Regions from separate parts of the Photobacterium toruni genome, predicted to be linked through region 2. Evidence: predicted binding sites of a transcription regulator. Region 2 holds the regulator's gene; the other holds the start of a gene.

Region 1 (16,579 bases), 930 kb from region 2:
CCTGTGATTTTTAATCAATAACAAGTGCGGTTACAAAGAACCGTTACTAAATCGGAAACTAAAATAAGAGGCAGAAAAAAAGGCCATTACAGTGTATACCACATTAAAAAAAGACCTCTGCGGTATCGATGATAAGGGGGGTTCATATTGATGGTATTGTGTCATTATCGTACTCCTAAACGATGAAACTCAGTTTATTAGCGATATTCGGTCAGAATATAATCGCTGTTTCGGTCAAAACAGTATGGTCAGCTAATAGCATCATACTAAAGCACATTGTTCAGGAATGGAATGAATGATTCTATTTCTGTTTCCATTCCATAAAAAAACCCAATCCGAAGACTGGGTTCAATGTATTTAATCAAGATATCAATAGATTTAAACACTTAATGTTGAATTATCATTCTGTTTAGGATTATTACCAAAGCGGTTGCTGCCGTCGGTACTGTTTTGCACCATAAAATAAAGCAGAACTAAAATACCAACAATCGGAATTAGCATAATTAATGCCCACCAACCAGTACGATCTTGATCATGTAAACGACGAACAGTAACAGCCACTGTCGGAATAAAGGCAAAAGCTGCATATAACGCCGCTAATACACCATACCCTTCCATTACTGTCGGTAATTGCAATGTCGTATCAACAAGGCTACATGCCATGCTTATAAATGCGTTAATTAAGGTAAAAAACCAAAATTCTTTTCTGCGTGAACGCCCTTGAAATTGAGCATATTTACTAAGAACTAAAAAATACCAATTCATTCTTTTTCCTTGTTAATATTAATAACGCTTAATCCGAACAACTTTCATTATCTCAAATTCTAAGCCAGCAACAACGATTGTATCAACATAATAAGTCATATTTACTTTTGCACCAGTTAGACTTTTATATTTTGATTTTCGTTTAAATTTAAAAGGTACATTATAACCATCAATCATCAATGAGTGCTGTATCCATTCACCATCATCTCGTTGAGTATGAGAATACACCGTTAAGCCCTCACTATGAATGAGTTGTTCGTGCTTAGCAATGAGCTTATCGCTATCAGATTTCATTGATTATTCTCCCAATTATTTTATTGATGCTTTTTTCTAGATGCAAAAACAGAGAGCTAGGCTCTCTGTTTATTTTAATCGTGTACTTGAATATATTACTCTTAAAGAGGAAGAAATAAACCCGCTAATGTTGCACTCATTAAATTAGCTAAGGTTGCAGCAAAAATAGCTTTCATGCCTAAGCGTGCTATTTCCGGACGACGTTTAGGAACAATACCGCCTAATCCGCCCATCAGCATTGCAATAGAAGTTAAGTTTGCAAAGCCACACAAAGCAAAAGTGACAATTGCTTGTGAGTGCTCACTTAATTTAGCTAACGTTTCAGGTTTCATTAACTCAGCAAATGCAATGAACTCATTAACAGCGATCTTTGTACCAATAAGACTCGCAGCAGTGGTTGCTTCCGACCAAGGCACACCAATTAACCAAGCAACAGGCGCAAACAAGTAACCAAAAATCAGATTTAAGCTAAGATCGTTGATACCAATCCAATGGCCAATATGTTCTAACCCACCATTTACCATTGCAATTAAACTAATAACCGCTAATAGACTTGCGCCAACGGCCATCGCAATTTGTAAGCCACTTAAAGCACCACGAGAAGCCGCATCGACTAAGTTAACAGGTTCATCTTCTTCACCGTCATCTTCTTCTTCCATGCTGTGTACGCCTTCAGTTTGTGGCACGATCAATTTTGCCATCATTAATCCAGCAGGAGCAGACATAAAACTTGCAGCGATAAGATATTTTAGTTGTACTCCAAGTCCGGCATAACCGACCATAGTACCACCAGCAACAGAAGCTAAACCGCCAACCATTACTGCAAATAATTCAGAACGTGTCATTCGAGCTAGGAATGGACGAACAACCAATGGTGCTTCTACAGAACCAACAAAAATATTTGCTGTTGCAGACATAGATTCAGTACGTGTCGTGCCGAGTATACGCTGTAATAAACCACCAATGCCGCGGATCACCCATTTCATGATGCCCACGTAATATAATACGGAAATTAATGCTGAAAAGAAGACAATAGAAGGTAAGACATTAACCGCAAAAATAAAGCCTAGTTTAAATTGAGCTAACTGCCCAAATAAGAAAGATGTTCCTTCGTGGCCATATTCAATAACGCCAGATACTGCACCAGATACACTATTTAGTACCACACGGCCAACAGGTACATAAAGAATAAAAGCGGCAAATACAACCTGAATACAAAAAGCACCAAGTACACTCCGCCAGTTCACTGCAGATCGATTTTCAGAAAATAAAAAACCTACCATGAAAATTATAAATATACCGAGTATGCCGATGAGATAATGCAAAGTTATTCCCCAATGTTTGGTGTAGTAAACGATTGCGGAAAGAGTGTATTCATAAAAAAAAGTGTGACAAGGATCAAATTGTTACTGCAAATAACAGAAATCTAACAAATCACCGCTAAATTGCATTATTTTCAGTCTAAGCAAACGAATTTCGTCGTATTAGTTCCCCTGAGGGATACTATTACCCCCAATAATTACAATTTGAAACATTTATCCCCGCTTTTAAGCCAACCGTTTGCGTAAGATCGCTGTTTTTTACATCATTACCATTTACACGTAATATTACCAATATCTATATGACGACGAATAAACTCGATAAATAGATTTACTTTGTTAGGTAAAAATTTATGTCTTGGGTAAACCGCATAGAGCGGCATATGTTGAGTTAGTTGCCAATCGGGCATCAGCCTAATTAACTTACCTTGACGGATCTCATCAGTTAATAAGTATGTCGCTAAATAGCCAATACCATTTCCCGCAATCGTCGCATCACGAACAGCGTCTGCAGAGTCAACTCGATAATTACCTGTAACTTTAATATCCTGATTTTTATTTTGTTGACTAAAACTCCAGACGTTATCTTTGCGTTCACGACTAAAATAAATAATACAATTATGTTCTGTTAGGTCACTTGGTTGATAAGGCACACCATGCGTTGCTAAATATTCAGGACTTGCCACCAGCACAAAATCACAATTACTCAAATGACGAGCCACAAAACCTTCGGGTGGTGAGTCCATAAATCCGATCCAAAGATCGAGCTGTTCTGCGATTAAATCAACCCGATGATCAAACAAACTTAATTCTAAATTAATTAATGGATGCTGAGCATGGAACTCATTGATATAAGGGGCAACATGATTAGAAGCAAAAGATTGTGCAATCCCCACACGTAACAGACCTTGAGAATTATCTTCACTCCCTAACAGCTCACTTTCAGCTTCATTTATCTCTTCCACTACTTTTTCACAGTGTTTCGCAAATAAACGTCCCGCTTCTGTTAATGCAAAAGATCGGGTTGTGCGTTGCACCAATTGCACGCCAAGTCGTAATTCAAGCTGTTGAATCAATTTACTCACTTGAGTACGAGAGATATCAAGTAATTGTGCTGCTTTAGTAAAGCTTTGCTGTTTTGTTAGTGCGTTAAAAACAATCATCTGCTGGGCTTTTTTTAACATCTACAACCTTTATTTCTAATAAAAAATCATGATAACTAAGATACGTTAATCTTGCTGTTATCGTAAGATTACTTCTAATTGATAGTATATGTTATCTCGTTATTTACTGAATCCTGATTCTTTCTATTCATTCGCAATAACATACAACAATCGAATATTTGGCTACATAATTCTCTGTGTTTTATTACAACATTCATAGAGTGTTCAAACTTCTGAAACATTATTGTCATATAACTTTTCTACTCTTTGTCGTGTTCATTCAAACCTATTGGCGTTTTGCCCAACAAGAAAGGATTAGGAAAATGAAAACAAAGATTATCGGCGCAATTGTTGTTGCAAGTTCATTTGCTGTTAGTTCTACAGCGTTTGCTGGCGAGACTATCTCTGTTGTAGGTTCTAGCTCTGTTTCTCCACTCATGGAAGTATTGGGCGAAACATATGCAAAATCTAACGATACCAAGGTAGAAGTTCAAGGTCCTGGATCATCAGCTGGTATCCGTGTTGCTCATGATGGTTCAGCTGATTTAGGAATGTCATCTCGTGGTTTAAAAACAACTGAAGAATCTCCCCAAATAAAAGAAGTTGTGATTGCTCGTGATGGCATTGCCGTTGTAGTTAACAACAACAACCCTGTCACCGATTTAACTAAAGAACAAATTGCTGAAATCTACAAAGGTAATGTAACCAATTGGAACCAAGTCGGTGGTGAAGATAAACCCATCGTTGTCGCTACTCGTGATACCGCCTCAGGTACTCGAGGGGCATTTGAAGACATTATGTCACTAACAAAAAAAATTAATGATATTAAGGTCTCTGCTATTTCCCAAAAAGCACAAGTTGCTAGCGGTAATGGTCAATTAAAAACAACCGTAGCTAACAACCCTTTTGCTATCGGCTATATTTCACTCGGCTCAGTTGATAATACCGTTAAACCACTAACAATTGACGGTCATAAACCATCAATCGCTGCAATTAAAGCGGGTGATTATAGCGTTCAACGTCCATTTATTGTGGTTTATAAAGACGGACGTCCCTCAGCAGAAGCATTGAAATTTCTAACATGGGTCCAATCACCCATCGCACAGAAAATTGTTGCCGATAAAGGTTTCATCTCAATCAATTAATTAATTTTTATTTTAACGCTCGACTTATTAGAGTTGAGCGTTTTTGACTTCTCAGAAATAGGCTACTCATTGGTATCCTTTCTGGAGTGTAGATTATATGACCATCGCAAATATTGAAAAATCAACAAAAGCTATTCCACGGCTAAAGTCAAAAAAACGTATTGACTGGCGTGAAATGTTCTTTAAATATCTCTTTATGCTCAGTGCCGCAATCGGCATCTTATCACTCGTTACTATTGGCTACTTTATTTTCCGTGAAGGCTATGCCGCTTTTGCCCATTCAGGTGTTACAGGCATTGTATTAGGCACTGATTGGTTGCCTCCCGCACTCTATGGTATTGCTCCAATGATTGTTGCCTCACTGGTTTCAACAGCAGGTGCGGTAATGATAGGTGTTCCTATTGGTGTATTAACAGCCATCTTTATTGCAGAAGTAGCACCCAGACCACTAGCCAGTTTTATTCGCCCGATGATTGAACTATTAGCAGGAATTCCATCTGTTGTTTATGGCTTTTTTGGACTGGTTATTATTGTTCCGCTGATTCAAGAAATATTTAATGTCCCCGCAGGTAATACCATATTAGCTGGAATCATTGTGCTTGCCGTCATGATTCTACCTACAGTAATTACAATTTCTGAAACCTCTATTCGTGCAGTCCCGCGTACTTATAAAGAAGGTTCTTTGGCGCTAGGGGCATCACCCATGTTTACTATTTTCAAACTTATCGTTCCCGCGGCACGCTCAGGCATCATGACTGGCGTTATTTTAGGTGTCGCACGCGCACTTGGGGAAACGATGGCGATCATCATGGTTATGGGTAACTCTCCAGCGATGCCTGAGGGCTTACTTGAATCTGCTCGAACACTAACAGCAAATATTGCTATTGAAATGTCTTACGCAACCGGTATTCACGCCAGTGCATTGTATGCAACAGGTATTGTGTTGTTAGTCTTTATTATGACCCTAAACGGTGCGCTTCTTTATCTAAACCGTGAACGGGCGAGGTAATTCACAATGAATCATAGTCATACTTTATCAACTCAAACAAGCCGATTAGAAAATTCAAATCCAGCAGCACAAAAATTAAAAGATCGCCTATCTCTTACAATTATTTGGTTATCTGCTGGTGTTACCGTTGGCTTTTTATTATGGGTTATGTGGTACATTCTCAGCAACGGTCTTTCCCATGTTGATTGGTCTTTTATTAGTTCAAATTACACCACCATTGGTAAAGAATCTGGTATTTGGCCAATGATTGTCTCAACGATCTATATGGTATTTGCCTCAATTGCAGTTGCAGCACCATTAGGAATAATGACCGCTATTTACCTTACTGAATATGCCAAAATAGGCAGCCGTTTAGTTAAAGTGATCCGTTTTTGTACTGAATCTTTAGCTGGCATTCCTTCGATTATCTATGGCCTTTTCGGTATGACCTTTTTTGTAGTTATTCTCGGCTTTGGTTATTCAATCCTATCAGGCGCACTAACGTTAAGTATTTTGATTCTTCCAGTAATTATTCGTACCACTGAAGAAGCGTTAATGGCAGTACCACAAACCTACCGTGAAGGTTCATATGGCTTAGGGGCATCTAAGATTTATACTATCTGGCGACTCATTCTTCCTAGTGCAATGCCTGGAATTGTGACCGCTATTATCCTCAGCGTTGGTCGTGTTATTGGTGAATCAGCACCGGTATTTATGACCGCAGGTATGGTAGCGCATATTCCTGAGAGTGTATTTGACTCAGGACGAACGCTTACTGTTCACCTGTATAAACTAACGCAAGAACTCTACACCGTACATGAATGGAACCAAGCATATGGTACGGCTACGGTACTGATCATTGTTGTTCTTGTAATTAACCTAATAACCAAGCTTATCGCTAGCCGTTTTAATATTGCGACTTACTAAATTTTGGGGATACATATGAACAAATTTAACATTGAAAATTTAGACCTTTTTTATGGTCAAAACCAAGCATTAAAGAAAATTAATTTACCAATTCCTAACCGCCAAGTAACGGCACTTATTGGTCCATCTGGTTGTGGGAAATCAACGTTACTTCGCTGCTTAAATCGTATGAATGACTTGATTGAAGGTGTAACAATTAAAGGCTTACTTACTATTGATAATGAAAATGTCTATGGCAACATCGACGTCGCTCAATTACGCATTAAAGTCGGTATGGTATTTCAAAAACCCAATCCCTTTCCAATGAGTATCTATGAAAATGTTGCTTATGGTTTACGTGCTCAAGGGATCAAAGATAAAAAAACGTTAGACACTATCGTAGAGCAATCACTCCGTGGTGCAGCATTATGGGATGAAGTAAAAGATCGTTTGAAATCTCATGCTTTTGGTCTTTCTGGTGGTCAACAGCAACGTCTCTGTATTGCACGTACTATTGCAATGAAACCTGAAGTGATCTTAATGGATGAACCAACATCTGCACTTGATCCTATCGCAACCAAAAAAATTGAAGATTTAATGGAGACACTTAAAAAAGAATTTACTATCGTCATTGTTACCCACTCAATGCAACAAGCACGCCGTATATCAGATCGTACCGCATTCTTCTTAATGGGCGAATTAGTTGAACATGATGCAACCCAAAATATCTTTAACAACCCAACAGATGATCGGACTCGCGGTTATGTAAACGGTGATTTTGGTTAAGCGGTATACAACAAATAATAATAGCGATGGTACAACTTGCCTCTTCTCTATGAAGGGGCTTTTTTATTTTAACAAAATCATTAAATAACAATATCTTATTTCAATAAAAAATAACCATTTGCAACACCCATTAAAAAGATGTATTTTATTTGTATGTTTTAACAAGACCATTTCACAAAGGGGATTCCCATGTCAACAATTCCAAATGATTATGTAAATTATAAATCCACTCCTATTTTTACACCTGAAAATATTCCAAAGATGTTTCTTCACCTTCATAACACTCGTGCTAATGTTTATGGCAAAATTTGTGTATTACAAGGTCAATTGAAATTTTACGGTTTTAAAGATCAGCGTGGTGATATTGAGCAAGAAATCATTATCCATGCCGGTGATACAGCAATTAGTCCACCGCAATATTGGCATAAAGTAGAATTTTTAACTGCAGATACACAATTTCAAGTCCGTTTTTACGCACAAGAAAATAGTCAAATTGTACGTGATAATCTAAATGAACGTACACCTCAAGCATAATAATACGTAGCACAGGCTTACTGTTATCACTTAAATGTAAAATTAACCTTATAATGACAGTGCGTTAATTTTTATAAGCTAATCTTATCTATACAGAGCAATCGCTCACGGGTGCTGTATATTATTAAGGTGTAAGAATGTGCTATAAATTACCAATAACACAAGTAACATCATGGATAAATGTATTAACATCAACCAATATTCCAATAAGATCAGTGGGCCTATTGATTAATAATTCTGCTGTAACAAGTTCATTTTCAAGCCATTTCAATCATCTTAATATTAATACGTATCAATTAATAAAAGAGATAGATCCAACATTATTCATCAACGAAATTATTAATAGTGATTGTAATATTCTTATTGTCGATAGATCTCATTACACACACTTACAACAATTAATACCCTCTTATTCACAAAATAATAGTGTTATCGTATTGATACAAGAACCTTGGATACCCAATTGGACATGGGATTTCAAATAATGTCATTTTTTGTGCCAATCAGACCTCCCATAAATAATCCCCTAAATCTACCAATGAATAAATAAGATATCTGTCTAGTGTCATTTTTTCTACATAACATTGAATATATATAGCCGTAAGCGTCGATTTAGCTATAATTACAAACATTTGTCTAATGACAATAAATAGCTTGTTACCAATAGCATAGAAATTGGTAACATCATGTTTCCATATCACCAGCAGGAGTTTACCGCAATATGCGCTTACTGGTATTAATGCTTATCTTCGTTTCTACGCTGAGTTTTGCCGACACAAAACCACAATCGACACCTCATCAAGAAATTAATCTTGAATATCAACAACTTCAGAAACTTAACCTTGAACTAAACACATTAGCAAAAGAAGCAACATCAACAACTGGCTCATCACTTGATGTAGTTCGCTTACAATTGCTCAATAAGAACAAAGAATTAAGACAAACATTAACTGATTTAATTGACGATAAGCAAGCAGACAAAAAACTACTAATTAAACAAGTAGAACAACAAATAAAGTTTGCGGCTGAGGCTGAAAAATTTTTACAAACTAAAGTTGAACGTGATCAAAAAGAGCTTGATAAAGCAAAAGATACCGACAAATTAGTTGCTTTAAAAGCCCTTACTGAAAGTCGTGATTTTATCATTCTCGTTCTTAATGATGAATGGGAAAATTACCAATGGATGAAACGTTTAGGTAAACCACAACCTAACTCAGTTAAAGCACTTAAAAAGAATGTTGAGCACCGTCTTGACTTTATGTCAGCATCTCTGACTTTTGGTAGCCAAGCACTAGAGTTAAACAATAAACAAATAAAGTCAGCAACGGGCGATGAGTTAAAAGCATTACAAATCACCCAAATTTTATCTCAACGCCAAGTCGATAGTGATACAAAAAACTTAACAGATTTAGTTAAGCTTGCTGATAGCATGGGATTAGACACTGCTGAATATAAGCGTTTACTCTTTGAAAAAACGGGTAATGTAACTGATGATTTACTAAATAGTAAAGTTATGTGGTCAATTGTAACATCATGGACAACTGACTTTAGTTCATGGCTTTTTGAAAATTTACCACAGATGATCTTTAAAGTGATTATCTTTATATTTATTATTTTTGCATTCAAAACATTAAAGAATATTGTTCGTAAAATGGTGACACGCGCCGTATCGACAAAGAACTTAAAAATGTCGATGCTTATGCAAGAATTCTTTATTTCAATGTCAGGTAAAATTGTATTTGCGATTGGTATCTTAATTGCACTATCACAAGTAGGTTTAAACCTTGCCCCAATTTTAACCGGTTTTGGTGTTGCGGGTATTATTGTTGGTTTTGCATTACAAGATACATTGTCTAATTTTGCTTCAGGCATGATGCTGCTGATCTACCGTCCGTTTGATGTCGGTGATCTAGTTGAAGCGGGAAGTATTACTGGCAAAGTAAGCCACATGAGCCTAGTAAATACAACGATCAAAACATTCAGTAATGAAATTATTATCGTACCCAATAGTAAAATTTGGGGTGATATTATTAAGAACGTAACACATGAAAAAGTGCGCCGTATCGATATGATTTTTGGTATCGGTTATAGCGATGATATCGAAAAAACAGAACGTGTTTTACAAGAAATTGTTGAATCTCACCCTTCTGTTTTACGTAGCCCAGAGCCAACTATCAAGCTACACACATTAAATACATCTTCAGTTGATTTTATTGTTCGCCCTTGGGTTAAGACTGACGATTATTGGGATGTTTATTGGGACATCACGAGAGAAGTGAAAATGCGCTTTGATCGCGAAGGTATTTCAATTCCATTCCCACAGCAAGATGTGCATTTACACATGATTGAAAAAGCCATCGAATCAAAAACGGTATAATCACTCATAGTCAAAATATTAAAAGGGCAAGTACTTACTTGCCCTTTTCTTACGCTGACAATTAAGTGCAATGATCCTCTCATTAACTTAACAACAGTTTTGTTATTATCATTAAACATGTCACAAATATACCTTTAGTAACAAATAAATCCGCGAGATTACGCAATAAATAGGTATAATCGTAAAGAGCAAGTATTGAATTAACCTCAGTTTTTATTCAATATTCCCATAATCAGCATGAACGTTAACGCGCATGCATTAAAAAGAAATGACATTTATGTTGTCAAGCAAACTTCAACATTTTGTGTTTGCACTTTTGCTCATTTATTAATATTACTGTTCAGGAATAACTATAATGAAAAAGCGTCTATTAGCAGCAATGGTACTCCCGATGATGTTAGCTGCATGTTCAACAACAGGTCTTACTTCGAAAACACCACAATCAATAACTGCTTCTGAACTTGCTAACGGTAGCTGGTCGTTAGTGAAAATTGATAATCAAGTGCTTTCTCAACCAGTACCAACATTAGAGTTAGCCACTGATCTTGCAGCGAATGGACATGCAGGCTGTAATCGTTACTTTGGTCAGGCTGAAGTAAAGGAAGGACAATTCCGTATTGAAAAAATGGGAATGACAATGATGTTATGCCCAGATAGTGAAATGAAAGTTGAGCAAACATTTACACAATCGATGTCTGATTGGAATAAAGTTAGCGTTTCAGGCGATACAATGACAATGACAAATGCTAAGCATACGTTAACATTTGCTCGTGATATGGCAGCAACACCAGCAAAATAATCGCCTACAACCAAAAATAAGAGCTGTTTACACACTTTTGATAACAAATAAATGTGTGTAAGCAGCTTTTTATTATTCACAGATTATGCAGCACTGACCTTGTAATACTTTTTACGCAGAATATGTGCAGCAGTCACCATATTCGTTAGAGCAGCTTCAGTTTCCGTCCAATTCCGCGTTTTTAAGCCACAATCAGGATTGATCCATAAGCGTTCAATCGGAATTAATGCCGCAGCTTTATCAATTAACGCTGTTATCGTATCAACTTCTGGAATATTAGGTGAATGAATATCATACACACCAGGACCAATTTGATTGGGGTAAGCAAACGCTTCAAACGCCTTAAGTAAGTCCATATCTGAACGTGATGTTTCAATTGTAATTACATCAGCATCTAACGCAGCAACAGATGCAATGATCTGGTTAAATTCGCTATAACACATATGAGTATGAATTTGTGTTTGTGAGCCAGCGCCTGCAGCTGAGATCTTAAACGCTTTTACTGCCCAATCAAGATACTCTTGCCATTGGCTTTGTTTTAGCGGTAACCCTTCTCTTATTGCCGGCTCATCAATTTGAATGATTTTAATGCCAGCAGCCTGTAAATCAGCCACTTCATCCCGTAAGGATAAAGCAATTTGATTTGCTATCGCTTCACGTGATAAATCTTCACGCGCAAACGTCCAACCTAATATCGTCACAGGACCGGTTAGCATCCCCTTAACCAGTTGAGATGTTAAGGATTGCGCATATCGACTCCATTCTACCGTTATTGGTTGAGCGCGATAAATATCTGATACAATAATCACAGGTTTTACACAACGGGAGCCATAACTTTGCACCCATCCATATTGCGTAACAACAAAGCCTTCTAGCTGCTCTGCAAAATACTCCACCATATCATTGCGTTCCGCTTCACCATGAACAAGAACATCAAGCCCCAAACGATGTTGACGAGTGATGGCATCTTGAATATGTACTTCTAATGCTTGGTTATAATCAGATTCACTGATCCGCCCTGCTTTAAAATCACGCCGTTGACTACGAATCGTTGTTGTTTGTGGAAATGAACCAATAGTTGTGGTCGGTAATAATGGCAACTGCAATGCGTGTTGCTGCTGAATTGCCCGCTCAGAATAAGGGCGATCACGTTCAGCTAATTGGGGATTAATTGCTGCTGCCCGTTGCTGTACTTGTAGATTATTCACTCGCTTACTGTTCAAACGATCTTTTATGCTAGCACTGTAAGTTACACATTCTGCAATCGCTGCCAAATCACCATCAAGCGCCTGTGCTAACAGTGTTATTTCGCCACACTTTTGTTTAGCAAATGCTAACCATTGACGAACATCAGCATCAAGCTCTATTTCACTCTCTACATCTATAGGACTATGCAATAACGAACATGAACTCGCTAGCCACAGATTAGCCCCTAATTGTTGTTTAATTGGTTGTAAACACGTTAGCCATTCAGCCAGATCTGCGCGCCATACGTTACGCCCATTGATCACTCCAGCAGATAATACCCAATGATCAGGGATAGCCTCAGCAACAGTTGTTAATTGTGCAGGGGCTGCCGATAAATCAATATGCAAACCATCGACATTAAGCTGTGAAATTATGGCTAATTGGTGACTAATATCATCAAAATACGTAGTCAGTAATAATTTAGGTCCACCGTGTAACACTTGATAAGCCAATTTAAAACTCGCGGCCCACTCTTGTGGTAATTCAAGGGCGAGTGCCGGTTCATCAATCTGGACCCACTCGACACCTAATACCGCTAATTTAGTTAATATTTGCTGATAAGCTGTCAACAATCGTGGCAATAATGTTAAGCGATCAAACCCCTGCTGTTTTTCTTTTCCTAGCCATAAATAAGAGACCGGCCCTAATAATATGGGTTTGACATTATGACCTGCTTTTTTTGCCTCAGCGACTTCTTCAAATAACTGCTGCCAGCTGACATTAAAACTATCGTCTGCGGTAAATTCAGGCACGATATAATGATAATTTGTGTTAAACCATTTCGTCATATCAGCTGCGGCACAAGTACATCCTGTTGGTGCTTTACCCCGCGCAACACTGAACAACGTATCTAAGTCAGGAAACCCCTTTTGATGACGTGTTGGAATATGGCCAAGCAGCATGCTGGTTCCTAACACATGATCATACCAAGCAAAATCCCCAACAGCGACATAATCAAGTCCTGCTTTAATTTGATCATTCCAATGACGATGACGTAAGTCTCTTCCAACCTGTTTCAGTTGTGCTTGATCACTCTCACCACGCCAATAACGCTCTTGAGCAAACTTTAATTCACGCTGATTTCCAACCCGTGGATATCCAAGTATATGAGTCATTGTTTTTGCTTCTGTAGTCATTTTATTTGATGCTATTACCATTATTATATCCCTCTAATTCAATATCTTATCAACCATAAATCCATCTAAAAATAATGGCTAAGATGACGTCGGTTGATTAACACAGTGACGGACAACAACACTGACAACAAGGTAATTTATCTCATAATGATCATGAGTTTTTTTCACGTTAGAGGAATGGTAATTTATAATACTTATCACTATAATAGACGTTTAGCCGTCTAGATGTTTACAGTCACCCATTAACAATGTAGATTAAAAAACAATCAACTTATATCGCAAAGATTCAAGGACGGAATATGATTGAACTTAAACATCTAAAAACATTAATGGTACTAAGAACAACAGGATCACTCACAGCAACAGCCAATAATTTATGCTTAACGCAATCAGCACTGTCGCATCAATTAAGAGATCTTGAACAACGTTTAGGCAGCCCTCTCTTTTTACGCAAAACACGCCCTGTCCGCTTTACGGCGGAAGGAAAAATACTATTAGCTTTAGCGGATAAAGTTTTACCTACAATACAAGCAGCAGAACAAGAATTAGCCAGCAATAGACACCAAACAGCAGGTCGATTACAGATGGCGATTGAGTGCCATTCTTGTTTTCAGTGGCTAATGCCCGCATTAAAACAGTACCAAGGATTATGGCCAGATGTGGATATTGATTTTTCATCAGGATTTAGTTTTGAGCCCATTCCTGCTCTGGCAAAAGGCGAATTAGATTTAGTGATCACATCAGATATTCAGCTACGCCATGAGATTCATTATGAGCCGCTGTTTGATTTTGAGATGTGTTTAATTGTTGCCCCACAGTCATTATTAGCCACTAAATCGAATATTGTTCCAGCTGATCTCGCTCATCAAACCGTACTCAGTTATCCCATTCAGCGTAATCGTCTCGATATAGTTAAGCATTTCCTTCACCCAGCAGGTATTGAGCCATTAGCGTGGAAACAAGCAGATAATAGTTTAATGTTAATTCAGATGGTATCAGCAGGAATGGGGGTTGCAGCATTACCTAATTGGGCCGTTGATAATTTTGTGCAACAGGGATTGATAATCAGTAAGCCATTAGGTAAAGGATTATGGCGACGTTTATTTGCCGCAGTACGAGCCTCTGAACAAAAACATCATTATCTGAATGCTTTTTTTGCAACAGCTAAACAACAGTGTCAACAGCACCTACAAGGTATTAAAACGGTTTAATACCTTGTATAAATGCCAGCCCTGTTTATTTAAACTGATTATTCAATGGGTCATAGTGATAGCCTTGTTGCGCCATTTTATCAGACAGCTCAGTCTCACTTAATTCATAACGAGATGCTAATTCTGCCATTGAATTGCACTCAAGTCGTAGACGCTCATTAACAATACCAATGACAATATGGGTATCCATACCAAGTAAATTATTGATTTCCATTCTTCCCCCCTTACAGCTTAATAATCACAGTCAATGTTACCTCTGTTTATTAAGCATAGACGACTTATCATCCTTTCTCCTTTTCATCAATAACAGATAAAAAAAAGCCCTTATCTCACATAAGATAAAGGCTCATAACACTTCTGATTTAAGTATTAGAATAATGTTAATTGCATTACTGCAGAGAATGTAAGTAACACTGCTGTCACTAATAACTGCCATTTATTGATCGTTTTGTGCAATAAAATATGCCCTGACCATACCAGCATTGCAGCCACTAAACATAATAATGAAATAATGATTTCGACAGTATAAGGTGCGGTTGCAGCCTCTCCCATAAAAATCACTTTCCAAACTAAGAGTAATACCGACACGATGGCACTAATAAAGCCAACAAACGGCAAAATACGGTGGAAAGCCTGTAATCGTGTACGCGAAAACGTCAATAAAACATGAGCAAGTAAACTACCATACAAAGCCATCGCCACTAAACTTAGCAATACTTCAGGCATATCCATCATCGGAAATAAAAAAATCCAACTAATAAATCCCAATAAATTCGAACCATAAAGCACCTTTAATGGCCCTGAATCTCGCGTTTTACTGGTTTTTACTTTAACGGTGAAAAATAACAAACTCAATAAAGGGAGTACTGCCCAAGCTTGACTAATTGCGGCAAGTAGCCATCCAATAAGCAATACTGGTAACATTTTATGTACTCGACCTCGTTGACCAGGGCAGATCTCCCCTTTGGTGAGTACTAACGTAAGAATACATTGCGCACCAAGCAGTGCTGGAATTAAAAATGCGAGATAGCCGATCATAATAAGCATCAATTAAGAAGAAAAGGAGCACAATTATACTCAAGTCACAGCAAGATGCGAATAAGAGCCTTCAGCTGATATTTATTCGTATCTATCTGCCTGATATTATCCAAACGACACAACAATGAACAAAAAGGAACGCGTGAAATGTTCGTTCGCTCATTTATGTGCGATTGCTCACCAAACATTATGTAAATTAGTGGCATATTAACCCTATTAAATAGAGGGCGTTATTAACGCTAATAATGTATTCAATAACGATAAGCGAAACGAACATGACGACTTGGCTAGAAACAGAGGTTGTGATCATCGGCGGTGGCGCAACGGGAACAGGAATTATGCGTGACTGCGCCCTGCGCGGTATTAAATGTATCTTAATAGAAAAAGACGATTTAGCCTCTGGTACAACCGGTCGTAACCATGGCTTACTTCATTCAGGTGCACGTTATGCAGTAACGGATCCAGAATCAGCCAAAGAATGTATTATTGAAAATCGTATCCTTAAAAATATTGCACGCCATTGTGTGGAAGATACACAAGGGTTATTTATATCTCTACCTGATGATGATCTACAATTTCAACAACAATTTATTAACGCCTGCCAAAGTGCCGATATTGATGTTGAACAATTAACACCACAACAAGCATTAAGACTAGAACCTAATTGTAACCCACAACTTATAGGTGCCGTAAAAGTCCCCGACGGTACCATTGATCCCTTTCGCTTAGCTTCTTCTAACGCACTTGATGCTATAGAACATGGTGCACAACTTTTTAACCACACTTTTGTCACCGCGCTTATTCAAGAAAATGGTGCCGTAAAAGGGGTTAACTGTTTAAATTTAAAAACGAATACTCATTTTGAAATTA
Region 2 (16,579 bases):
CTGGTAAAGCAAGCAGGGCAGTTATTGCGCGTGCGCCTGCCGCAAAACTGAAATCACCTTTAATGGTGTAAGCAGGATTTAGAGTGATGCCTCCACGACGCAGTGCTTGTTGATAGCCTTGTTGACGGAATTGCGATAAGGCTGCTTTATCGGGGCCAGTAATTTGAGCAATGCGCTTATGGCCCATTTGAGTCAGGTAATTCACTGCATCAAAGGCGGCGGTTAGGTTATCAATATGCACAGTTGGTAATTCAAGTTCAGGTGCATATTCACATGCCATAACCAGCGGCGGTAGATTTTTTTGTTCAGGTTTGCTGACGTCAAACGGTAAATTATTACCTAATAACAACATGCCATCAGCTTGTTTAGTAAACACTAAATTAGCAAATGAATTTTCTCGACGCTGTTGTTGACCGCTATCACCGAGTAACACTAAATAACCATTTTCCATCGCGGCTTCTTCAATGCCACGAATAATCTCAGTGAAATAAGGATCACAGATATCCGGAACAATTGTCACGATAGTTTTCGATTCATTGCGGCGTAGGTTACGTGCCAGTGAGTTTGGTGAATATCCAGCTTCCATTACGGCTTGCTCAACTTTTTTCCTTGTTGATGCCGATACTTTTTCCGGGTTCATTAGTGCGCGCGAAACCGTCGCGGTTGATACCCCGGCTAGCTGGGCAACGTCCTTCATTGTCGCCATAGTGCTTTCCTCTTTTGCTATATCTTTCTAGTGTACAGCTGGTTATCTGTGATGACGAAAATAGACAGATAGACTTACCAGCTAATCGTAACTGACTGAAAAAAGTCAATTCATAAGCATATTGTAGAATGGATGCATTAGCTGAAACTTGCTTTCAATAGCATAAATTACATTCGCTATGTGAGATGCATCGCATTGTCTAGTTTAAGTTAAATCTTGTGGTTCGACATCAATTGACCACCGAATTTTTTTAGCAAGCGGTAATAGTTGGATAGCAGGCTTGGCAATAGTAAGCATTTGTTGAAGTTTATTTCGATTAGGAATTTGTAAAATTAATTGCCATCTAAACCGCCCAGCACGTCGAGCAAGTGGTGCGGGGTTAGGTCCTAAGACACAACAATCTTGATCATAAACTGGGCTTGCTTCAAAAATAGCTCTAATTTGTTGTAAAAACTGACACACTAAATCACTGTCATTGGCCTCTGCCCGCAGTAATACTAAGTGAGTAAATGGCGGTAATAATGCTTGTTGGCGTTCAATTAATGCTGTTTGAGAAAAAACGCCATAGCCTTTATGCAGTAATGATTGTAATAACTGGTGCTCGGGATGATGCGTTTGTAATAATACTGATCCGGGCTTACTCGCTCGTCCTGCTCGACCTGCTACCTGTATAAAAAGTTGTGCGAGTCGCTCTGATGCTCGAAAATCATTACTGAATAATGCGCTATCAACATCAATTAATGCCACTAATGTGACATTAGGGAAATGATGGCCTTTGGCTAACATTTGAGTGCCGATTAAAATTTGATATTCGTTATTCTTAATTGCTTCTAAATAGTTTTCTAATGTGCCTTTGCGGCGAGTGCTGTCTCGATCAATACGTACGGTTTTAAACTCAGGAAAAAGCGTGGCTAATTGCGCTTCTAGTTGTTCGGTACCAACACCGACAGGTGATAATTGCGTTGATCCGCATTGTTGGCATTGATGCATTATTGGTCTTTGAGTCGCACAATGATGGCAACGTAATTCACCCGATTGTTGGTGTAGTGTGTAATACGCATCACAACGATCACATTCTGCAATCCAGCCACATTCATGGCACATCATCGCGGGTGAAAATCCACGTCGATTCAGAAATAGCATTACTTGATTGCCAGCATTAAGATTTTTACGCATTTCAGCGATCAGTGGTGCTGATAATCCCGCATTTAAATATAAGCCTTTAACATCAATCACCCCATGGCGGGCAGCACTGGCATTACCTGCGCGCTTTGATAGGGTGAGATAATGGTATTTACCTGTTTGCGCATTATGTAAGGTTTCAAGTGCAGGGGTTGCTGAGCCTAAGATAATAGGAATATTTTCTTTATTGGCTCGCATCACGGCAAGATCTCGAGCGTGATAACGTAGGCTATCTTGTTGTTTATAAGACGCATCATGCTCTTCATCAACAATAATAATGCCAAGGTTTGCAAATGGGGTGAACAATGCTGAGCGTGTTCCAATAATAATCCCGGCTTGATTATCACGTCCAGCAAGCCATGCTGTCATACGTTCGCTATCATTTAGACCTGAGTGAACGGTTTCTAAAGGAACATTAAAGCGGCGTTTAAAGCGATTGATTGTTTGTGGCGTAAGGCCAATCTCGGGTACTAAAATTAGCGCTTGCTTACCTGCCGCTAAAATAGGCTCAAGTAAATTTAGGTAGACCTCAGTTTTTCCCGAACCAGTAACACCATCTAGCAGATAACAGCCAAATCCTGGGTTACTGTTAACCGTTGCAATTGCTAATGCTTGCTCTTCATTTAAGCGTGGTTTCTGTTCTGTGATGGCAAATTTTGGCTGCCATTGATATTGTTTTGGTTGCTGTTGTTGTTGGTTTATCCAGCCTTTTTGCATGACAGCTTTTAGTGTTGCGCTGCTAACGTCATGCGCGAGTAAACTTTCGTGACTGAGTGCACCATTGCGTAATAGATTTAGAATTTGAGCTTGTTTAGGTGCGCGCTTTAAACCATTTAAGGGCTGTTCTCGACCCGTCTCGGTAAGGTGCCAAAATTTTAGGCTTGCGGTTGAGGCTTCACGTCCTTTCCGCAGTAAAGCGGGCATCGCATTGGCGAGAGTGTCACCTAATGGATATTGGTAATAACGACTGGCCCATTTTAATAATGCAAATAAAGCGGGTTGCCATAACGGCTGGTTATCTAAAACGTGTTGAATAGGCTTTAACTGTTGAATGGGAAAATCAGAATCATGACCAATAGCAACAACGATTCCAACTAATCGTTGGCGTCCAAAAGGCACTAGCACGCGTCCACCGATAACTGGGGTGGTATCAGGTTTGATTAAATAATCAAATGTTTTATCAAGTGGGACAGGTAAAGCAACGCGTGCTATTGAGGGGGTCATATTTTATCGCTTTAATTGAGCTTGCACTAAATAGTAACAGATCGCAGGATAGGGAATAAGTACTGCGATGCCGCAATCATTATTGACTGTTTTAACGATGAATAAAAGAGCAATAAAAAAACAGTGTCTGAGTTGATCTATGAGTAATGATTGATTACTATACGCCGCCTGATTTGTCGTAATTTTACGATAGACTATTTTATTAACCACGTGTGGTGCCCGGCTTTGGATCGGGAGAGCGACACGGCCTTAACTTGAGGTTTCCCCATGAAACAAGGTATCCACCCAGAATACAAAGAAGTAAACGCACGTTGTTCTTGTGGCAACACTTTCGTATTTAACTCTACTATGAGCAAAGACATCAACCTTGATGTATGCGATAAGTGTCACCCATTCTACACTGGTAAGCAACGTCAAGTTAGCTCTGGCGGTCGTGTGGATAAATTCAACAAGCGTTTTGGTGCGCTTACTAGCAAGTAATTACTTGCCAGCTGAATTTAAAAAAAAAGGGATGCGCAAGCATCCCTTTTTTTATTGTTTAAATTTGTAAGATATAAAAAAACCAGCATTGATGCTGGTTTTTTGCTATTTCATGTACATATTATTCATTAATGTCTTCGTAGCTGATACCCATCGCTTCCATTAATAATTTAGCTTCTGCAGGAAGATCGTCGGGATGGTCTTTACGGATATCATCATCTGTAGGTAGTGGTTGGCCTGTATAGGCATGTAAGAAAGCTTCACAAAGTAGTTCACTATTGGTAGCGTGGCGCAGGTTATTGACCTGACGACGAGTACGTTCATCAGTAAGAATTTTGAGAACCTTTAATGGAATAGACACTGTAATTTTTTTGACTTGTTCATTTTTCTTACCGTGTTCTGCATAAGGGCTAATATATTCGCCATTCCACTTTGCCATGTTTTACCTTCTCAGCGATGTTTAATTAATAATAATAACAATGTCGCGATGACGGTTGTTAGTACATAGTCATGATAGGCGGCGATATTACGTGAACATCGCTAGTTTGTCCTCTACCGTGGCATACAACCGTTGTTAGATCACGACTATTTTTTTCAATGACTGAATTTTAGCGGGATTTACTGCTATAAGCAAAGACATATAGATGTCTAGAAGTGTTGACGTCTTATTTTGATGTGGTTAAGGTTGTTTACAACGACCATTATTTATTTACAGGGTTCACCCCTTTATAACAAGGAACGTTATTATGAGTGATAAGCAGCTTGCAACTATTGCGGTTCGTACGGGCATTGATACTGATTCACAGTTTAATGCTGTTGTTCCTCCTATTTATCTTACCTCGACTTACAGTTTTCCGGCTTTAGGTGAGTTACCTCAATACGATTATTCTCGTTCAGGTAATCCAACTCGAAATACCTTAGCCGATGCTTTGAGTGAGATGGAAGGTGGCGCGGGTGGAGTGGTGACAAGTTGCGGTACTGCTGCGATGAATTTATTAGTGTCAGCATTGTTGGGACCAAATGATCTGCTTGTTGCCCCCCATGATTGTTATGGTGGTAGTTATCGTTTATTTAATACGCGCGCTCAAAAAGGGGATTTTAAAGTACTGTTCATTGACCAATCTGATCCCGACGCGCTAGCGACTGCTTTAGCTCAAAAACCAACTTTACTTTGGCTTGAAACGCCATCAAATCCTTTGGTAAGAGTGATAGATATTAAGGCTATCAGTCAGCAAGCACAGGCTGTTGGTTGCCAAGTTGCTGTCGATAACACCTTTTTGTCGCCGTTATTACAACAACCTTTATCACTTGGTGCTGATTTTGTGGTGCATTCAACCACTAAATATATCAATGGCCATTCAGATGTTGTTGGTGGTGTTTTAATTGCTAAAGCACAATCAGCCGCAGAAAATTTAACGTGGTGGGCTAATTGTATTGGTGCCACCGGGGCTCCTTTTGATGCGTATTTGACGTTGCGTGGTTTACGTACTTTAGCACCGAGAATGAGAATGCATGAAGAAAATGGTGCCGCGGTATTAGCCTATTTGCAGCAGCAACCATTAGTTGGCACTATTTACCACCCAAGTTTACCTACCCATCCAGGGCATGAGATCGCTAAGCGTCAACAAAGTGGTTTTGGCTCAATGATGAGTTTTGAGTTTGTGGGAAGTTATTCGCAACTGGAACAGTTTGTTAAAACACTTCAGCTGTTTTCATTGGCGGAATCATTAGGGGGAACGGAGAGTTTAATTGCTCACCCGGCATCAATGACTCATCGTGCGATGACTGATGAAGCACAACACGCGGCTGGAATTTCAACGTCTTTATTACGGTTATCGGTTGGGTTAGAAGATCCTCGTGATTTAATTACTGATCTTACTCAAGCATTTGCGGCTGCTGAGGAGTTATGTTGATGAAAAAAGAACGACGCCAGTTACATAAATTTGGGGGGAGTAGCCTTGCTGATTCAAGTTGTTATCGTCGAGTTGTTGAAATTTTAAGTGCTTATTCTAATACTAACGATTTAGTCGTGGTCTCCGCTGCAGGTAAAACAACCAATCAATTATTGTTATGGTTAGAACAGTTAGTTACTGACGGACGGGTAGCTCATGCAACATTACAGTCTATTCGAGCTTTTCAACAACAATTGATCACTGAATTATTAACAACTGATCAAGCCGAGTTATTACAGCAACAGTTATCTGTAGATTTGGCGTTAATAGCTAAATGGGGTGAATCAACGTTAACCCTTGAGATGAAAAATGCGATTTTGGGGCATGGTGAGTTATGGTCAGCCCGCTTATTAAGCGCATTACTTAATCAACAACAATTAGCCGCAGCAGTGATTGATTCGCGGTTATTTTTACGCGCAGAGCATGCTGTGCAGCCTGAAATTAATACACGATTATCAGAGCCATTGCTTGAGCAGTTATTTGTACAATATCAGCAGCAGCGATTAGTGATCACCGGCTTTATGGCTGCGAATCAACATCAACAAACAGTATTGCTCGGTCGTAATGGTTCTGATTATTCAGCAACAATGATCGGTGCATTAGCGAAGGTTGAGCGAGTGACCATTTGGAGTGATGTCGCTGGTGTATACAGTGCAGATCCGCATAAAGTGACTAATGCGTGTTTACTTCCTTTATTACGCTTAGATGAAGCAAATGAGTTAGCTCGTCTTGCTGCCCCTGTTTTACATAGCCGTACATTACAGCCTGTTGCCCAAAGTACTCTTGATTTAACATTACGTTGTAGTCATCAACCAGAGTCTGGTTCAACACGGGTTGAACGGGTATTAGCATCCGGTCGTGGGGCTAAAATTATTTCATCATTAAATGACGTATGTTTAATAGAACTTGAAATACCACAAGGGATAGGGCTGTTAGCTATTCAGCGTGATGTGCAATTATTATTAGATAAAGCTCAATTTCAACCGCTAGCTCAAACCATTGATAAAGGAAAGCGGCGAATTATTCTGGCTTATACTCAAGAGATGGTAAATAGCGTGCTTGGGTTATTACAAGATAGTGGGGTTGCAGCAGAGCTTCGATTACGTGAAGGTTTTTCAATGGTTGCAGCCGTTGGTGCTGGAGTGTTGAATAACCCTAATCATTGTCATGGGTTTTATCAGCAGTTAAAAGGCTTTCCCGTTGAATTTATGACAGAATCTGAATCGGATCTTAGTTTAGTTGCCGTACTACGGGGAGCAGAAACTGATCAACTTGTTAATGATATCCATCAAGCATTATTTCAAGCACAAAAAAGTGTGGGTATTGTTCTGTGCGGTAAAGGTAATATTGGCAAACATTGGTTAAGCTTGTTTAGTCGTGAAAAAGCGGCGCTTGAGCAGCGTCATGGAATGCATTTTTGTTTAATTGGCGTTGTTGGCCAGCAACAATGTTGGATTGACAGTCAGGGTATCGATCCTGCTGTTGCATTAATACAATTTGAGCAGCATGCGACTGATTATCAGCAACCACACTTATTATCTCAGCTTGCGGCGGTTGATTATGATGACGTTGTTATTCTTGACGTAACCGCTAGTCACGACTTAGCGGCGTTATATCCACAGATAGCCGCGAGTGGGCTACATCTTATTTCAGCAAATAAAATTGCAGGTTCGGCAGCCACAGCGACATACCTAACCGTAGTTGATGCTTTTGCTAAAAGTAGCCGTCATTGGTTATACAATGCCACTGTCGGGGCGGGATTGCCTATCAATTATACTGTGCGTGATTTACGTGAAAGTGGTGATTGTATTTTAGCTATCTCTGGTATTTTTTCAGGGACGTTATCATGGTTGTTTCAACAATTTGATGGTAGTTTGCCGTTTTCTGAATTGCTTGAACAAGCGTGGCAACAGGGGCTAACTGAACCGGATCCTCGTCATGATCTCGATGGTACTGATGTGATGCGGAAATTAGTTATTTTAGCACGTGAGTCTGGGTTTGAGATTGAACCTCAGCAGGTAAAAGTTGAATCATTAGTTCCACCAAGTTTGCAGAACCTAAGTGTTGATGATTTTTTTGAACATACGGCTGATCTTGATTTGTTATTAGCGGAAAAGTTAGCTCGTGCTGTTCGTGAAGAGAAAGTATTACGTTATGTGGCACGATTAGATCGCCATGGTAAAGCATATGTTGGATTAGAAGCATTGCCGAATGAACATGCGTTGGCAAATTTATTACCCTGCGATAATATTTTTGCGATTGAAAGTCAGTGGTATCGGGAGAATCCCTTAGTTATTCGTGGTCCTGGGGCTGGGCGAGAGATCACTGCTGGCGCTCTTATTTCTGATATTAATCGCTTAGCGACAATGTTGTAGTCGATAATATTACGATTAAATGCTGCTATTTATTATTTGGTATGAATATATTGATCTGATTTTAATAAAAAACCGCAGTTTGAACTGCGGTTTTTTATAGAATATAAACTTAGTTGATAGCGACTGAGCTACCTTCGCTGTCCATATCTTTCAGTTCAGCTAATACTTCTTCTGCCCATAATATCCAAGCTTGGCGGTTATGAAGACCACGACGCAAGGTTAAACGGTCGAGACGTTGTTGACGATCCATGTTTTTGTAATCACCAAAATGAATTTGTTCTAGCTCTTGATAATGACCAATCAAAATGTGTGATTCATCAATTAAAGCTTCAAGTTGCTGCTGCATTGGTAATGAATTGTGGACACCACAAATCAGTAATTTTGCAGAAAACTCATCGCGAGTTGTGGGATTACGAGCCGGTTCTTGGAACCACTCAAATAATGCCTGTCGACCAAGATCGGTAATTGAATATACTTTTCGATCAGGCTTACCGTCTTGAGGTTCAAGACGACAGGTTACTTGATCGTTAGTTGCCATTTTATTAAGTTCACGATACACCTGCTGGTGACTCGCTTTCCAAAAATAACCGATACTGTGTGAGAATTCTTTGGTTATATCGTAACCAGTTGCTTCTCGAGTGCTAAGCACTGTTAAAATTACATGTGGTAGTGACATCTCTTCTATCCGTTAAATATATAAAATAAAAAAACACAATAGGGCTTAGATTATGTAACGCTTCAAATGACGTTTTTAATTTATAATCGTGCTTTTGCACTACCTAATTGCGGTCGCATAGAATATCATTAATTTGCTCAATATCGATACTTCTAGTTCAATTATCTGTTACTGAGGCGTTTCAATTTATTATCTTGTGAATAATAGCGACATTGATTTAGCACTAAAAAAATAATAATTTGATTGAAATATATTCATCTTTTCTCATATTGATACTTTTCTATCTTAGTCTTTATAGGCAATGCAATGCTGTATCAAAAGTGAGACTAACTCATATTTTTTAACAATTTTATAAATAACTGTCAAAAAAAAGGCTATCCGAAGATAGCCTTATGATGAGTATTTGTTGATTAACCAGTGTTACGCATACCTGTAGCAATACCTGCAATAGTGACCATTAATGCTTCTTCAAGCTCTATTGGTAACTCTTTCTGCTGACGGGTACGGTAAAGTAATTCAGCTTGCAGCATATTAAGTGGTTTGACATAAATATTACGTAAGCGAATAGATTCAGCACCCCATGGATCTTGTTGCATTAAATGGTCATTATTTTCAACGGTTAAGACTGTTTTAATGTCTTGCTGTAACTGCGAACGTAATTGTTTGCCTAATGGCCATAAGGCTTCATCGGTTAGACGTAGGTCATAGTACTCTGCAATGCCAAGGTTAGTTTTGCTGTATACCATTTCTAGCATGCCTAATCGCGTAGAAAAGAATGGCCATTCGCGACACATCTCTTCTAATTGTGCAGTATCGCCATTATCAATTGAGTGCTGAATCGCCTCACCGGCACCTAACCATGCTGGTAATAAGAGACGATTTTGACTCCAAGCAAAAATCCATGGAATAGCACGTAAGCTTTCAACACCGCCGTTTGGATTACGTTTTGCAGGTCGAGATCCAAGCGGTAATTTGCCCAGTTCCGATTCTGGCGTTGCGGCACGGAAATAGGGAATAAATTCCGGCGTGTTACGAACTATATTACGGTACGCCTCACATGAAACATCAGAAAGTTGGTCCATAATCTGACGCCATTCTTGTTTCGGTGCTGGTGGCGGCAGTAAATTCGCTTCTAATGTCGCACTTGCATAAAGACTTAAACTATTGATGGCAACTTCAGGCAGTCCAAGCTTAAAGCGAATCATTTCGCCTTGTTCTGTTACTCGCAAGCCACCTTTTAGGCTACGTGGTGGTTGAGATAATAATGCCGCATGTGCTGGTGCACCACCACGACCAATACTACCGCCACGACCATGGAATAAGGTGATTTCTACGTCTGCTTTTTCACAAACGTCGACTAATTTTTCCATGGCACTGTATTGCGCCCAACCTGCAGACATTACACCGGCATCTTTTGCTGAGTCGGAATAACCAATCATCACCATTTGGTGGTTTTGAATAAAGCCTCGGTACCAGTCAATGTTTAGCAATTGTTCAATAACCGCGGCACCATTATTTAAGTCTTCAAGTGTTTCAAATAATGGACAAACATCCATTCTAAAAGGACAACCTGCTTCTTGTAATAATAGGTGTACTGCTAATACATCTGATGCTGTACGTGCCATTGAAATGACATACGCACCTAAGGCTTCACGGGGTTGCTCTGCAATTGCTTTACAGGTTTCTAGTACTTCTTTTACGTCAGCTGATGGTTCCCAATTACGTGGCAGTAATGGACGCTTTGATGATAATTCGCGGACTAAGAACGCGATCTTATCCTGCTCACACCATTGACTGTAATCACCCAAACCAAGGTGGCGCGTTAGCTCTGAAATTACATTTTCATGGCGAGTACTTTCTTGGCGAATATCAAGTTTAACCAGATGAACCCCAAAACATTTTATGCGGCGTAATGAATCAAGCAGTAAGCCATCAGCAATAATAGCCATGCCACATTGATGTAATGATTGGTAGCACGCAAACAGTGGATCCCATAGTTCAGCTACATCATTAATAATGTTCTTAGTGAGAGGGGTATGGCCATTAATTTGGGCTTCTAAGCTATCACGAGTGAGGATTAGCTTGGTACGCAGTTGTTTTAAAATTGCACGATAAGGTTCGTGTTCTTCACCTGCCAGTTCACGTACCTCATCATTGCATTGAATCATTGATAATTCATTGATGAGCTCTTGAACATCACCAAGGTAAAGTTCAGCCGCTTTCCAACGCGAAAGACGCAAAACTTCATGGGTAACAGTAGAGGTGACAAATGGGTTACCATCGCGATCACCACCCATCCATGATGAAAAGGTAACAGGGGCGGCATCTAATGGTAATTTCTTATCTAGATGCTGTTGCAGTTTTTCATCAAACAGGCGTACAAATTCTGGTACGGCTTGCCACAATGAGTTTTCAACTACCGCATAACCCCATTTTGCTTCATCAATTGGCGTTGGGCGTTGTTGACGAATAACATCGGAATACCATGCTTGAGCAATCAGTTGCTCTAATCGTTGTTCAATGCGAGCGCGTTCTGCGGTTGATAATTCGCTTAATTCTAATTGTGATAAACATTTATTAATCTGTACCAATTTATGAATCATGGTACGACGTGCAATTTCTGTTGGGTGAGCGGTGAGAACCAAATCAATGTTTAATTCATTAATCGCCACGAAAGAATCGGCAGGGTTAACATCATGCTGGACTAATTTAGTAAATAACTCATCGAGCGCATCTGGGCTACATAATGTCGTTTCACGTTGGCGTGAAATTGTATGGTATTGCTCAGCAATATTGGTGAGATTAAGGAATTGACTAAAAGCTCGAGCTACAGGAAGTAATTGATTATCTGGTAGATTTTGTAATTCGGCAATCAGTTTTTCACGATCATCTTGATTACCGCTACCTGCTGATTTAGACAGTTTGCGGATAGTTTCTACTTTTTCTAATAGTTCATCACCGCAGGCTGTTTTGATTGTATTGCCCAGCAAATGACCAAGCATACTGACATTACTTGTTAGTGCACTGTATTTCTCGTTCATATCGTATCCATCTCGTAATTTTGTTACATCCAATTTAACCTTTACCCCACAATCTAGCTGTGAAGTTAGTAACAGGTCAACAGGGATTGTATTTATAGTCAATAAAAACGAGTGATATTGATTTTGGTCATAATCTTGCTTGAATTTTGTAATTTTGTTCCAGTTCTGGCAGTGTTTTTTGAAATTATTGTTTATTATTAATAACTTAAAGATTGTTTTTGCTGTTTAAATAATCACATGTGTTATACTTTACGTGTAAATAAGTTAACCAAATGCTAACGAAATATATTTTTTTATCAATATTCTATTGACAGTATGTAATTTAACCAGTAAACATATTAATTCAAATTTATGAATAAATGCCATTGGTTGTTTATTTATCCTTGAGCAACGGAACGCTCTGGGTTTATTGTTTAATGCAGGAAGTTATTATCATGAACCAAATCTATACATCTGCCTTTATCTCCCTTCGACGACGCTAATTCTTTAGCCTTAGGTGCTTTTACGTGCCTTTTCTATGCTGTTTACAGCACACCTCTGTTAGCCGTTATGACAATTATCTCTATTTAGCCATAGCTCCAATTTTTTAATGACGGCTCAATAACACTACTACGATATGGAATTAGCAATGTTAAACACGGTTATTGTTGGCGCTAGTGGTTATACCGGCGCAGAACTAGCAAAAATAGTGAGTCGTCATCCGCAGTTAACGCTTAGCGGTTTATATGTTTCAGCCACCAGTTTTGATGCTGGAAAACCATTAAGTGCGTTGCATGGTCAACTGTACGGTGTGGTGGATTTACCGTTACAGCCGTTAACGGATATTAAAACGGCTGCGACGAATATCGATATTGTGTTGTTAGCAACCGCCCATGAAGTGAGTCATGATATTGCTGCTGAGTTTATAAATATGGGTTGTCAGGTGTTTGACTTATCAGGTGCGTTTAGAGTGAAAGCGGATGGTTTTTATGATCAATATTATGGTTTTAAGCACCAATATGACGCATTGCTAGACCGTGCTGTTTATGGCTTAGCGGAATGGAATCATGATCAAATTCGTCAAGCACAGTTAATCGCGGTTCCTGGCTGTTATCCCACCGCATCTCAATTAGCGCTAAAACCGCTACTTATGGCTGGTCTGCTTGATAGCCATCAATGGCCAGTAATTAATGCGGTCAGTGGTGTTTCTGGTGCTGGACGAAAAGCCACCATGACCAATAGTTTTTGTGAGGTGAGCTTACAGGCTTACGGATTATTTACTCATCGACATCAGCCTGAAATTTCTCATCATCTTAACTGTGATGTTATTTTTACGCCTCATTTGGGTAATTTTAAACGCGGAATTTTAGCGACTATTACTGCGAAGTTAGCGCCTGGTGTGACTGCTGAAGAAGTAACGGCGGCAATGGAATCTGCTTATTTAAATACAGCGGATCAACATGCGGTACGGTTGCTTAACAATAACACGGCTAAACTGGATGACGTTGTCGGTAGTTGCTTTTGTGACATCGGCTGGCAGGTGCAAGGCGAGCATATTATTTTAACTGCCGCGATTGATAATTTATTGAAAGGGGCTTCGTCACAAGCAGTTCAGTGCATAAATATTCGTAATGGTTTTCCTCAGTTAACCGCGTTGGTGTAGGAGTAATACAATGAGTCAAGTCCCTTTAGTGATCAAACTTGGCGGTGCAGCATTGGAATGTAATGTCACCTTAGAGCGATTGTTTTCAACCATCAATGCGTATCAATCACGCTCACAACGACCAATATTATTTGTTCACGGTGGAGGGTATCTCGTTGATGAACTTATGAAAAAATTGCAATTACCGACAGTTAAAAAACAAGGGTTACGGGTTACACCAACTGACCAAATCGGTCTGATTACCGGCGCACTAGCAGGCACTGCTAATAAAATGCTGCAAGGGCAAGCCGTTAAAGCAGGGGTTGCTGCTGTAGGGCTAAGTTTAGCTGATGGTGGTTTGTGTACTGTCAGTCAATTAGATCCTGAGCTTGGTGCTGTTGGTCATGCTGAACCTAATAACGGTGCTTTAGTTCATCAAATAATGCAGTTAGGTTTTGTGCCAATCATCAGTTCTATTGGGCTCGATGCTCAGGGTGAAATGATGAATGTTAATGCTGATCAAGCCGCAGTTGCAGTTGCTGCAGCGGTTGATGGTGAGTTGGTATTACTGTCCGATGTGACGGGGGTGTTGGATGGTAAAGGTAATCTAATTAAGCGGTTAACAGAAGCTGAAGCTGAAATGTTAATTGCACAAGCTGTGATCACTGATGGCATGATCGTCAAAGTTCGTGCGGCATTTACGGCGGCTAAAGCACTAGGGCGTGCGATTGAAGTAGCGAGTTGGCGTTATCCCGACAAGCTTAATGCCTTATTAGGTGGCGACAGTATTGGGACTCGATTTACACCGTCAGCTATCGGCGATTAAAGCGGTATTGATAAAAACTGATTGATTGACTACGACGAATTAATATTTTTGAAAATAGTGCCTAAACGGGATGACCGCGACAAGGCTGAAAAGGAGAGCAGCAGATGAGCAAGATTAATAAAGTGGTATTGGCCTATTCCGGTGGTTTAGATACTTCAGCCATTATTCCATGGTTAAAAGAAAACTATGACTGCGAAGTGATCGCGTTTGTGGCAGATGTTGGTCAGGGTGAAGAAGAGTTGGTGGGCATTGAAGCTAAAGCACTCGCCTCTGGTGCATCGGCGTGTTACATCGCAGATTTAAAAGAAGAGATGGTTAAAGATTATATTTATCCATCGCTTAAAACAGGTGCTATTTACGAAGGTAAATATTTATTGGGAACCTCAATGGCGCGTCCAATTATTGCCAAAGCACAAGTTGAATGTGCATTAGAGGTTGGCGCCGATGCGTTATGTCATGGGTGTACGGGTAAAGGTAATGATCAGGTGCGTTTTGAAGGGGCTTTTGCTGCACTTGCGCCACAACTGACAGTCATTGCACCATGGCGTGAATGGAATTTACGTAGCCGTGAAGCTCTACTTGATTATTTGGCTGAGCGTGACATTCCTTGTACTGCATCGCTAGAGAAAATTTACTCGCGTGATGCTAATGCATGGCATGTGTCAACTGAAGGTGGTGTGCTTGAAAATACCTGGAATGCACCTAATGACTTGTGCTGGGTATGGACTAAAGATCCACAACAAGCACCTGATGTCGCGGAAAAAGTATCGATTTTAGTTGAAAATGGTGAAGTGGTTGCGGTTGATGGTGAACCAATGACGCCTTATAACGCATTAAATTACCTCAATGAAAAAGGGGCAGAGCATGGTATTGGACGGATTGATATTGTTGAGAACCGCCTCGTAGGAATTAAATCACGTGGTTGCTATGAAACCCCTGGTGGCACCATCATGATGGAAGCATTACGTGCGGTTGAGCAATTGGTGCTAGATAAAGAATCATTTGAATTTCGTCAAACATTGGGACTTAAAGCATCACACCTTATTTATGATGGCCGCTGGTTTACACCATTATGCCAATCGTTATTAGCTGCTGCAGACACACTCGCACAAGATGTAACTGGTGAAGTGGTGATTCAATTGTATAAGGGCCAAGCTACCGTTATTCAAAAGCGTTCACTTAATAGTTTGTACTCGGAAGAGTTTGCGACGTTTGGTGAAGATGATGTTTATGATCATAGCCATGCTGGTGGTTTTATTCGTTTGTATTCTTTGGCGAGCCGTATTCGTGCGCTTAATAGTCAAAAATAAATAACTCAATCAATATTGTTACTTACGCTGTAATGATTGCGCTATTCATTGCAACGTAAGCCTCTCAATATGACTTCGTTTAGACAGTAACAGGAGATTCAGCATGGCATTATGGGGTGGGCGGTTTAGTCAGGCAGCTGACATCAGATTTAAACAATTTAATGATTCGTTGCGTTTTGACTATCGACTCGCAGAGCAAGATATTGTCGGTTCAATAGCTTGGTCAAAAGCCCTGCGCCAAGTGAATGTGCTTACTGAAACAGAGCAACAGCAGCTTGAATTGGCATTAAATGAGCTCAAATTAGCAGTAATGGAAGATCCTGAGCAAATTCTGGCTTCTGATGCTGAAGATATTCATAGTTGGGTTGAACAACAGTTGATTGCCAAAGTGGGTGATCTGGGTAAAAAACTTCATACTGGTCGTTCACGTAATGATCAGGTGGCTACTGATTTAAAGCTCTGGTGTCGTCAGCAAGGGCAGCAACTCTTATTAATGCTCGATAAATTACAACAGCAATTAGTTTGTGTTGCTCGCCAGCATCAAGCGACGGTATTACCTGGCTATACCCATTTGCAACGGGCACAACCAGTTACTTTTGCCCATTGGTGTTTAGCGTATGTTGAAATGCTAGAGCGTGATCATTCACGTTTAAATGATGCCATGACGCGGTTAGATACCTGTCCATTAGGCTCTGGTGCTCTTGCTGGAACGGCTTATCCAATAGATCGTGAAGTGTTAGCTCATAGTCTTGGTTTTCAGCGCGCAACCCGTAATAGTCTTGATTCAGTGTCTGATCGTGATCATGTGATGGAGCTATTATCCACAGCCTCGATTTCAATGTTGCACCTATCGCGAATGGCGGAAGATCTAATTTTCTATAATTCTGGTGAATCTAATTTCATTGAACTTGATGATGCGGTGACTTCGGGCTCGTCATTGATGCCGCAGAAGAAAAATCCGGATGCCCTTGAGCTTATTCGTGGTAAGTGTGGCCGAGTGTATGGTGCGATGACGGCGATGATGATGACGGTTAAAGCATTACCGCTGGCTTACAATAAAGATATGCAAGAAGATAAAGAAGGCTTATTTGATGCGTTAGATAGTTGGCATGATTGCATGGAAATGGCGGCGCTTTGTTTTGACGGTATTCAGGTTAATAAAGACCGTACTTTAGAAGCTGCAATG

Evidence for each region. The regulator MetJ, encoded in region 2, represses methionine synthesis genes. The targets are predictions, from matches to a motif close to TTAGACNTNTANANGTCTAA.
Region 1: a site for MetJ is predicted at 13,674-13,693, ahead of metE (5-methyltetrahydropteroyltriglutamate--homocysteine S-methyltransferase). Genes of this name have one in related genera too.

Annotation. Positions count from the first base shown of each region.
Region 1 covers NZ_AP024854.1:1,125,876-1,142,454, reverse strand. Annotated here, with positions in the region: gene OC457_RS05450 (DUF805 domain-containing protein) at 379-765, opposite strand; gene OC457_RS05445 (hypothetical protein) at 784-1,059, opposite strand; gene OC457_RS05440 (NupC/NupG family nucleoside CNT transporter) at 1,161-2,342, opposite strand; gene OC457_RS05435 (LysR family transcriptional regulator) at 2,648-3,562, opposite strand; gene OC457_RS05430 (phosphate ABC transporter substrate-binding protein) at 3,865-4,686, shown strand; gene pstC (phosphate ABC transporter permease subunit PstC) at 4,784-5,695, shown strand; gene pstA (phosphate ABC transporter permease PstA) at 5,702-6,601, shown strand; gene pstB (phosphate ABC transporter ATP-binding protein PstB) at 6,617-7,366, shown strand; gene OC457_RS05410 (DUF1971 domain-containing protein) at 7,556-7,900, shown strand; gene OC457_RS05405 (mechanosensitive ion channel family protein) at 8,622-10,277, shown strand; gene OC457_RS05400 (META domain-containing protein) at 10,633-11,076, shown strand; gene metE (5-methyltetrahydropteroyltriglutamate--homocysteine S-methyltransferase) at 11,160-13,460, opposite strand; gene OC457_RS05390 (LysR substrate-binding domain-containing protein) at 13,760-14,671, shown strand; gene OC457_RS05385 (DUF4250 domain-containing protein) at 14,697-14,885, opposite strand; gene OC457_RS05380 (hypothetical protein) at 15,041-15,709, opposite strand; gene glpA (anaerobic glycerol-3-phosphate dehydrogenase subunit A) at 15,985-16,579, shown strand, end outside.
Region 2 covers NZ_AP024854.1:191,072-207,650, forward strand. Annotated here, with positions in the region: gene cytR (DNA-binding transcriptional regulator CytR) at 1-706, opposite strand, end outside; gene priA (primosomal protein N') at 911-3,112, opposite strand; gene rpmE (50S ribosomal protein L31) at 3,380-3,592, shown strand; gene metJ (met regulon transcriptional regulator MetJ) at 3,714-4,031, opposite strand; gene OC457_RS00945 (O-succinylhomoserine (thiol)-lyase) at 4,339-5,505, shown strand; gene OC457_RS00950 (bifunctional aspartate kinase/homoserine dehydrogenase II) at 5,505-7,919, shown strand; gene OC457_RS00955 (PadR family transcriptional regulator) at 8,029-8,595, opposite strand; gene ppc (phosphoenolpyruvate carboxylase) at 9,006-11,636, opposite strand; gene argC (N-acetyl-gamma-glutamyl-phosphate reductase) at 12,265-13,278, shown strand; gene argB (acetylglutamate kinase) at 13,289-14,083, shown strand; gene OC457_RS00975 (argininosuccinate synthase) at 14,188-15,393, shown strand; gene argH (argininosuccinate lyase) at 15,497-16,579, shown strand, end outside.